DNA from 4 places in the Micromonospora sp. CPCC 206171 genome. Region 1 is predicted to be linked to each of the others. Evidence: riboswitches for the same ligand, from Rfam matches in the RefSeq annotation. Region 1 holds a riboswitch; each other region holds the start of a gene.
What was found. Region 1 has a riboswitch for cyclic di-AMP ahead of V6U89_RS26870 (C39 family peptidase). Riboswitches for the same ligand answer to the same signal wherever they lie in the genome.

Region 1 (2,194 bases):
GCGGCGGCCCGCGCGCTCGCCGTCGAGGCGTACGCGGCGGCGGAGCGACTGTGTCCGGCGCGGCTGCCCGCCCAGCGGACGGCGACGGCGACGGCACGGACGGCGCTCGCGGCGCGGTGGCGGCCGGCACGGGTGGGCTGAGGACGCGACCGAATTGTTACCCGTATTTCCGTGAGTCGCGTCACGGCGACCGTGAAACCGGTCATCCGGTCACAGCCGGTGACATCGATCGCGACGATCGGCGGGATTTGTTGCCGTGCTGTCCGGTTGTCGCCCGGCGATCCCGGAACAACCGCCTGTCCCATCGAGCGAAGTCAGTGCCGAACTGTACGGCAAATTGGTCGCCCTGATCATGTTTACGCAGATCGCAGGGCTTGGCCGACCCGTGACCGACCAGTAGTGTCGCCCGGGTCCGGTGCGGTTTCCGATCGCAAGAGGCGACGCCGCGCCGACCCGCTCAATCGTGATTTCACGAACCGGGGACCCATGCACGTCCGGGGTGAATCCGCGGGCCACGGCCCGTGGTAGGGCGCTCTTCCCGCCCGAATCCGTCAGCTAACCCGGTAGGCGGTGTCGGAAGGAGTTCCAGCTCTTGCTGTTCCCTCGCATTCCTCGGCTTGCTCTCCACCTCGGTACCGGGGTGATCCCGCCGGTCCCTCGCGCCCTCGCGCGCTGATTCCGGCCTCACCCCGCCGCCCGGCCTCCAACCGGGCGCACCCCCCGCCGAGCGGCCTCGCACACCGGTTTCGACACCGCGGGTGACGTCCTGTCACGCGCCGGTCCGGCATGCCGCTCCCGCCCTCGTACCGTGGAGGAAACACGTGAAGCACCCCCTGAAGCGGCAGCTGCGACGCCTGGCCACCGAACGGTCGTACCAGTTGGTCGCCGGCTCGGCCGCCGCGCTCGTGCTCGTCTCTGGCGCCAGCACCCTGCTCGCCGACGAGGCGCCCGCCCGCCAGCAGACCTCGGCCGCCGTCGCCGAGGTGGCGCCCCGGCTGGACGACGTCGCGACCCGCAGCCAGGCCCGCGTCGCCGTCCCGGCCCACAAGCCGTCGCCCTCGGCCAGCCCCTCGCCGTCGGCGAGCGCCACCAAGGCCAAGGCGGACCCGGACGTGACCCGCAAGGCGGCCCCCAAGCCGCCGTCGACCAAGGTCCTCCGCTACGACTACCAGGCGCAGACCACCTACTACAACTGCGGTCCGGCCGCGGTGCGCAACGCGCTGAGCGCGTCGGGCGTCGAGCGGACCCAGGACGAGCTGGCCGGCCCGCTCGGCACCACCGAGATGGGCACCAACTCGGCGCTGGACACCACCCGGGTCCTGAACCAGATCGTCAAGGGTGACCCGTACCGGACCCGGATGTTCCAGGGCACCCCCAGCTCCGCCCAGATCGACCGGCTCCAGGCCGACGTGATCGCGGCGATCACCGACGGCCGGGGCGTCGTGGCGAACGTGGCGGGCAGCGCCACCGACACCGACGGCGGCTGGCACTCCTTCCCGGGCGGCCACTACATCGCGGTGGTCGGCTACAAGAACGACGGCCGGACGGTCCGGATCGCCGACTCGGCGGACCCGAACCTGCCGTCGTACTGGGTCAGCACCATCGACCTGGCGAACTGGATCGCCACCCGCGGCTACTCCGCCTGATCCACACCGTCGCTCGTCCGGGCACCGGCTCCCCTCAGGGGCCGGTGCCCGTCGCCGTTGGCGCGGATCTCGCGCGGCGGAGCCGGGCGGTGGCACACTGCGGCCCATGACCGACGACTCGGGTACCCGCCGGCTGCTGTTGCTGCTGCACGGGATGGGCGCCACCGGCGACGTGTGGCTGCCCTGGGCGCCGCTGCTGGAACACCGCTGCCCGGGCCGCTGGCTGGCGCCGGACCTGGCCGGCCACGGCTTCTCGCCGCCGCTGCCCGGGTACTCCTTCGCCGGGTTCGCCGAGCAGGTCGCGGCGGGGCTCGGCCCGGTGCCCGAGGGGGCCCGCCCGGCTGACCGGCTCGTCGTCCTCGGCCACTCCCTCGGCGGGGTGGTCGCGCTGGCGCTGGCCGCCCGCGACGCCGGGCTCCCGGTGGACGCGGTGGTCGGGCTGGGCATCAAGGCGGTCTGGTCGCCGGCCGAGCTGGCCCGGGCGCGCGAGCTGGCGGAGCGCCCGGTGACCTGGTTCGCCACCCGGGACGAGGCGGCCCGCCGCTACC
Region 2 (2,194 bases), on a different contig from region 1:
TCTCCTCACCGCTGTCGTGGCTGGCCGTCACGGTGGGGGCACGGTCCGGTCCTTCTAGCCGCCGTCCGGCCCAAGGCCCTGCTGATCCTTCCTCGGAGTCGGCTGTCGGCGCTTCGCCTCGTACCGCGACACCGCCTCGCGGCGGCAGTCGAGACACAATCGCTCAGTTCGTTGCCTACCGTCCCGGGTTCGGTTGGCCGTTCTGGTGTTCTCAGCCGTCCGTACGTGCCCGTTGCGACATCGCCTCTTCAGATCGGCTGCCGTCCCCTGGTAACCGTATTTCTGCCGCGCGTAGGCTCTCGCACATTCGCGGCACTCGCCGTTACTACGTGACCTGCCGACGACGAATGTGTCGTGACCACGCGGGTGCCGTAGCCGTTCTCACGTGCGCGCCCGGGTAGGTACCAGCAGGTCGCAGTCTTCTCGACCAGCGCGAGAAAGCGGGGAAGGTGCAGGCGAGCCTGCTCGGGTGTGAGGGCCACGCCGAATTATCGCAGGATGTCGAACAGGTGTCCTACGCCGACACCCGGTTGTCGGGGCTGATCGCCCGTATGGCTGTCGTCGGCCGCCCCCGCGCTGAGCCGCCGCTGAGGCGTCCATTGTGCGTACCCGGAACAGCTCCGGCTTGCCCCGGACAGGGCGTCCGCCGCGCAGAGCCCGCACATTGTCCAAACCGGGGGACCGTCTGCAACTGCAGACGAGGGCCCGTCGCTCAGCCGGGTGAAGAACTTCACAAGAAGTGGGCAATCGCCCGAAACAGTTCCTAACGTCGTTCGTGTTCGCGATCGCGGACACCACGGCCGGTAACGCCTAATCCATGCCGCCGGCCGGTGGGACCTTTGTCAGCGGGCATGGAGCGGGGGACCCACACGTTCCTCGGTGCACGTCACCTCGGGGTGAAGCCGCCCACGGCGGCCGGGCTCCTCGGCCCGAACCCGACAGCTCACCTCGTCGGCGTGGAGGAATCCACATGGCAACTGAATACACCGCCCGTCACCGACGGGTCAGCTCGCGCCGCATCGCCGTCGGCACGCTCGCCGTCGGTGCGGTCACCGGGGTCGCCGCCGTCCTGGCGCCGGCGTCGCCGGCGAGCGCCGCCAGCGTCAACTGGGACGCCATCGCCCAGTGCGAGTCCGGCGGAAACTGGCACATCAACACCGGCAACGGCTACTACGGCGGCCTGCAGTTCTCGCAGAGCACCTGGGCCGGCTACGGCGGCAAGAAGTACGCCTCCCGCGCCGACCTGGCCAGCCGGGGCGAGCAGATCGCCATCGCCGAGAAGGTGCTCGACGGTCAGGGCATCGGCGCCTGGCCGACCTGCGGCCGCAAGGGCGGCTCCACCAAGAGCTACGCCACCACCAGCGAGAAGTCGCAGAAGTCGCAGAAGTCGGAGCGGCGCTCGAGTTCGCGGAACTCGTCGAAGGCCGCCTCCACCGAGCGGTCCTCGCGGGAGCAGCACAGCACCCGCAGCCAGCGGCGCAGCGCGCCGGCCGCGACCGGCGACGTGTACGTGGTGCGGTCGGGCGACACCCTGTCGCAGATCGCCGACGCCCGGGACCTGGCCGGTGGCTGGCAGGCGCTGTACGAGCGCAACAGGCGCGTGGTCGGCGCCGACCCGGGGCTGATCTTCCCCGGTCAGAAGCTCAGCCTCTGACCCCAGCACCTGGGCACCGTGACGACGCCCGGCCGGACGACCGGCCGGGCGTCGCCGCGTCCACGGCGCCGTCGTGGTTCGGGCCGCTGCCGGCGGGGTACCCGGCGCGCGTGGACCGGCCCGCCGGCGCGTCCGCGTCGCCGGGTCGTCGGGCCGTCGGCCGGGGGCGGGGATAGGGTTGGCCCTGGTGTGCCGGGAAGTCTGGTCGGCGGTGGATGACGCGACCCCTGCCGACGAGGAGACCCCGTGACCGACGCCCCCCGGCGCCGTACCAGCCTGTTCGCCCGCCGCTCCTGGGGCGAGACCAGCCGCATCTCCGCCATCCTCCGCAAGGAGACCGTGGGCGGGGCGCTCCTGCTCGTCGGGGCGCTGCTCGCGCTGCTCTGGTCGAACTCACCCTGGGCGGACGGCTACCGGGCGCTGCGGGACCTCACCGTCGGCCCGGCGTCGCTGCACCTCGATCTCACCCTCGCCACCTGGGCCGCCGACGGGCTGCTGGCGGTCTTCTTCTTCGTCGCCGGGCTGGAACTCAAACGCGAG
Region 3 (2,194 bases), on a different contig from region 1:
CACCGCCGGTCGCGTCGCCGCCGAAGCCGCTCTTCTGCGCCGCGAAGTCGCAGGCCCGGCCCTTGGGGTGCTCGCCGGAGCCGCTGGGGCGGTAGCAGGAGACGTACCGGGTGAAGCCGGCCGCCTGGGCCTGCCGCAGCGCGTTGAGCATGCGCGGGGTGATGCAGCCGTTGGCCGGGGTGGGATCGTTGACGCTGCAGGATTCCGACGGCCAGGAGCCGTCGGGGTTGCGCGGCGCCGCCTTGGCGTTGGCGGTGGAGGTACCCGGGTTGGAGCCGCCGCCGGCGCTGGCGGCGGGCTTGTCGGCCGCGGCCACCGCCAGGGCCCGCTCGGCCTGCTGCTTGCGCTTGGCCATCACCGCGACCTGCTTGCGCTGCTCGACGAGCTCCTGGTCGAGCGCGGCCCGGGTGCGGGTGGCGTCGTCACGGGTCCGGATCAGGTTGCGCAGCTCCCGGTCCTCGTGGGAAGCGACCGTCTCCAGCGCCGCCGCCCGGTCCAGGAAGCCTTCGGGGCTGGAGCTGTTGAGCAGCGCCGACACCGGCCCGAGCCGCCCGGTCCGGTACGCCACGCCGGCGATCTCGCCGACCTTGCCCTGCCGGACGGTCAGCTCCGACTCCATCGTCTTGAGCTGGTTGTTGAGTTCCTGCTGCCGCTTGGTGGAGCGTTCCAGCGCGGCCTTGGCGTCGATCCAGCCCTTGCTGGCCGCGTCGAGCTGGGCCCGCAGCGCCGGGGTGCCGCCCTCGGGGTCGCCGGGGGCGGCGGCGAGCCGGGTGGCGGGGGGAGCGGCGGTCGCCGGGACGGGCGCGGACGACACGCCGAGGGCGAGTGCCGCGACGACCGCGGCCGCCAGCCGTGCGGTGGTACGTCGTACGTGCATGAACATGTCCTTCCGTCAGCCGCCGACCGGGTTAGCTGACGGGTTCGGGACGGAAGATCCCTACCGCTGACGCGGATGCACCCCACGAACATGGTTCCCCGGCTCGCCCTGGCAGGCGATTAGGCGGCGGCCACCGCCGGCACCGGAGGGTGCCGCCTGGCGGAGGCCGGGACCGAGCCTACCGGTACGGGTGTGACACCCGCCCGTTTCGTGACTGAGGGTACTGGAGTGAATCGCGGTGTAGGTGACATAACTGGACAATAGGTGTCCGATTTCGTCACCACTCGACCTGCCCGCAGGCGCCGGGGGCGGCCCCCGGCTCGATCTGGAGGGTGGCGTGCTCGATGTGGAAGTCCTCGTGCAGGGCGGTGCGGGCGGCGGCGAGCACCGTGCCGACCTCGGCGCCGGGGACCATGGTGAGGTGGGCGGAGGCGACCTCCATGCCGGAGGTGAGCGTCCAGACGTGCAGGTCGTGCACCTCGGCGACGCCGGGGACGGCGGTCAGCCGGTCGTGCACGGCGGTCACCTGGAGATGCTCCGGGGCGGCCTGGACCAGGATGCGCACCGCCGCGCGGCCGAGCCGCCAGGTGCGGGGGAGGATGAACAGGCCGATCGCGACCGCCACGGCCGGGTCGGCCCACCACCAGCCGGTGCCGGCGATGAGCAGCGCGGCCCCGATCACGCCCAGTGAGCCGAGCAGGTCGCCGAGCACCTCCAGGTACGCTCCGCGCAGGTTGATGCTCTCCTGCGCCCCCGCGCGCAGCAGCGCGAACGCGACGAGGTTGGCCAGCAGGCCGAGCACCGCCACCGCCAGCATCGGCCCGGTGCGCACCTCCGGCGGATCGCCGAACCGGCGGACCGCCTCGATCAGCACGTAGATCGCCACCCCGCTGAGCAGGACGGCGTTGGCGAGCGCGGCCAGCACCTCCAGCCGGTAGAGCCCGAAGGTGCGCTGCGGGTCCCGGTCGCCGTGCCGGATGGCGGTGATGGCGGCCAGCGCCATGCCGATGCCGAGCACGTCGGTGAACATGTGCCCGGCGTCGGAGAGCAGGGCCAGCGAGCCGGTGCCGAACGCGGCGACGGCCTCGACCACCATCAGCGCGGCGAGCAGCGCGGAGGCCGCCCAGAGCCGCCCCCGGTGGCGGTGCGCCGCGTTCGCGACCGACCCGTGGTGGTCATGACCTGCGCCCACGCCCACACCCTCCGTCGCCCCGACGACTCGAACCCAACCTATGCTCACATAGCTATGTATGCAACCAACCCCCATACCCACCCTGCGCGAGCCGCACTTTCAGAGAAAGCGTGGCTGTTCCGCGC
Region 4 (2,194 bases), on a different contig from region 1:
GGAGGAGATCGAGGCGGCGATCGACAAGCAGTGGGAACAGCTCGAGCCGACCATCGAGCAGTACAACAAGGTCCGCGCGCACCTCAAGGTCAACCGCAAGAAGTCGGCGGAGCTGGAGAAGAAGATCCAGCCGCTGGCCCTGCAGACCGAGCTGGCGATGAACCGGGTGGGCGACCTCGCCTCCCGGTACTACATGACGGGCCCCTCGCAGGACATCGGCGCGCTGCTGGTCAGCGCCAAGCCGGGCACCCTGACCGAGCAGCTGACCATCCTCGACCGCCTCGCCGCGCAGGAGCGCAAGGAGCTCCAGGTCGTCATCGACGCCCGGCAGAAGTACGACGGCGAGAAGCAGAAGCTCGATGCGCTGATCGCCGCGGAGGTCAAGCAGGAGAAGGAGCTGGCCGCCAAGAAGGCGCAGATCAACTCCGAGATCAAGCGGCTCCAGGCGTCGATGCCGAAGACCGTCGTCAAGGTGGCCGGCTGCCCGACCGTCAAGGGCGTGGTGAGTTCCGCCGCGCAGACCGCCATCCGGGTGGCCTGCCAGCAGGTAGGCGACCCGTACGTCTGGGGTGCCGACGGGCCGGACTCGTTCGACTGCTCCGGCCTCACCCAGTACGCCTACAAGGCCGCCGGCATCTACCTGACCCACCACACCGGCGCCCAGTGGAACGAGGGCAAGGCCATCCCGCGCTCCGAGGCGCGCCCCGGTGATCTGGTCTTCTTCTACAGCGACCTGCACCATGTGGGTCTCTATCTGGGCAGTGGGCTGATGGTCCACGCGCCACGGACCGGCAAACCGGTCCAGGTCACCAGCGTCGACTACATGCCGGTCGCCGGCTTCCGGCGACCGAACTGACCCGAGCTCGCCGCGAACCCCCGGTCGACCGACCGGGGGTTCCGCGTATCCGGGACCCGGCACGGCATGGCGGGTTGCGGATCGATAACGGTCCTCTCTACTCTGGTCCTTCGTCGGCCGCGACAGGTCCGTCCAACCCGGGCGGCAGTGGCCGGCACCGCCGAGTCGCCCGCGGGCGAGCCGGGGACCCAGGTAAGCCGGGGTGAATCCGCAGCCACTGCGGTAGGGCGCTCCCTTCCCGCCCGAACCCGTCAGCTAACCCGGTAGGCGGTCGCGGAAGAAGGAGCCCGGAGCCCGGTGGCACACCATGCCCCGCGGCCACCGTCGTACGGGTCGACCCAGGTCGCCCGGCTGACGGCTGCGCCGCGCCCACGCTGGTCCCGCTTCACCACCGTCCTTGCCGCCCTCGCCGGTGCCGCCGTCGTACTGACCGGCGCTGCCACGGCGGCCCACGCCGAACCCTCGGTCGCCGAGATCGAGCGGCAGATCGACCAGGACTGGAACAGGCTCGAACCGATCATCGAGCAGCACAACGCCACCCGTCAGGACCTGGCCGCCAAGCGCCGGCAGGCCGACGCGCTGGCCAAGCGCATCGATCCGCTGCAACTCCAGGTCGACCTCGCGATGAACCAGGTCACCGGGCTCGCCGCCGAGGCGTACAAGGGGGAGAACGTCTCCGCCGTCAACGCCCTGTTCGGCAGCAGCTCCCCCGCCGAACTGGTCGACCAGCTCGAAATGCTCGACCGGTTCGCCCAGCGCCAGCAGCGCGACGTGCGGACCGTCAAGGAGCTGCGGGACAAGCTGGCCGCGGAGAAGGCGCCGCTGGACGAGATGGTCGCTCAGCTGACCCGTACCGAGGCCCAGCTCGCCGCGAAGAAGAAGCAGATCAACGCCGAGATCGATCGGCTGCAGAAACTGCGGCTCAAGGTGTACGGCAACGGTGGCGGGGGTGCGCTGCGCCCGGCCCCGTGCCCGGCCGGCTATCCCGGCGGCCCGGCCGGCACGGCCGTCAAGTTCGCCTGCGCGCAGATCGGCAAGCCGTACGTCTGGGGTGCCGAGGGTCCCAACTCGTACGACTGCTCCGGGCTGATGCTCGCGGCGTGGGCGAAGGCCGGTGTCTCGCTGCCGCACAACGCCCGCCAGCAGCGCCAGGTGACCGCCCGGGTGAGCCGGGCCGACCTGCGCCCGGGCGACCTGGTCTTCTACTACGCCGACCTGCACCACGTCGGCATGTACGTCGGCGGCGGCTGGGTGGTGCACGCCTCCCAGGCGGGCCAGCCAATCAAGATGAAGCGGGTCGACGACGGGCCGGTCAACAGCTACGGCCGGCCGGACTGA

Region 2: another riboswitch for cyclic di-AMP. It lies ahead of V6U89_RS15915 (transglycosylase family protein); the one in region 1 lies ahead of V6U89_RS26870 (C39 family peptidase).
Region 3: another riboswitch for cyclic di-AMP. It lies ahead of V6U89_RS09375 (coiled-coil domain-containing protein); the one in region 1 lies ahead of V6U89_RS26870 (C39 family peptidase).
Region 4: another riboswitch for cyclic di-AMP. It lies ahead of V6U89_RS08210 (C40 family peptidase); the one in region 1 lies ahead of V6U89_RS26870 (C39 family peptidase).

Annotation. Positions count from the first base shown of each region.
Region 1 is NZ_JBAKHT010000034.1:25,688-27,881, reverse strand. Features, by position in the region: gene V6U89_RS26875 (hypothetical protein) at 1-141, shown strand, start outside; cyclic di-AMP (ydaO/yuaA leader) riboswitch at 445-585, shown strand; gene V6U89_RS26870 (C39 family peptidase) at 822-1,646, shown strand; gene V6U89_RS26865 (alpha/beta fold hydrolase) at 1,753-2,194, shown strand, end outside.
Region 2 is NZ_JBAKHT010000012.1:57,682-59,875, reverse strand. Features, by position in the region: cyclic di-AMP (ydaO/yuaA leader) riboswitch at 798-972, shown strand; gene V6U89_RS15915 (transglycosylase family protein) at 971-1,654, shown strand; gene nhaA (Na+/H+ antiporter NhaA) at 1,901-2,194, shown strand, end outside.
Region 3 is NZ_JBAKHT010000005.1:201,339-203,532, forward strand. Features, by position in the region: gene V6U89_RS09375 (coiled-coil domain-containing protein) at 1-877, opposite strand, end outside; cyclic di-AMP (ydaO/yuaA leader) riboswitch at 882-1,013, opposite strand; gene V6U89_RS09380 (cation diffusion facilitator family transporter) at 1,155-2,069, opposite strand.
Region 4 is NZ_JBAKHT010000004.1:242,518-244,711, forward strand. Features, by position in the region: gene V6U89_RS08205 (NlpC/P60 family protein) at 1-856, shown strand, start outside; cyclic di-AMP (ydaO/yuaA leader) riboswitch at 1,005-1,141, shown strand; gene V6U89_RS08210 (C40 family peptidase) at 1,154-2,194, shown strand.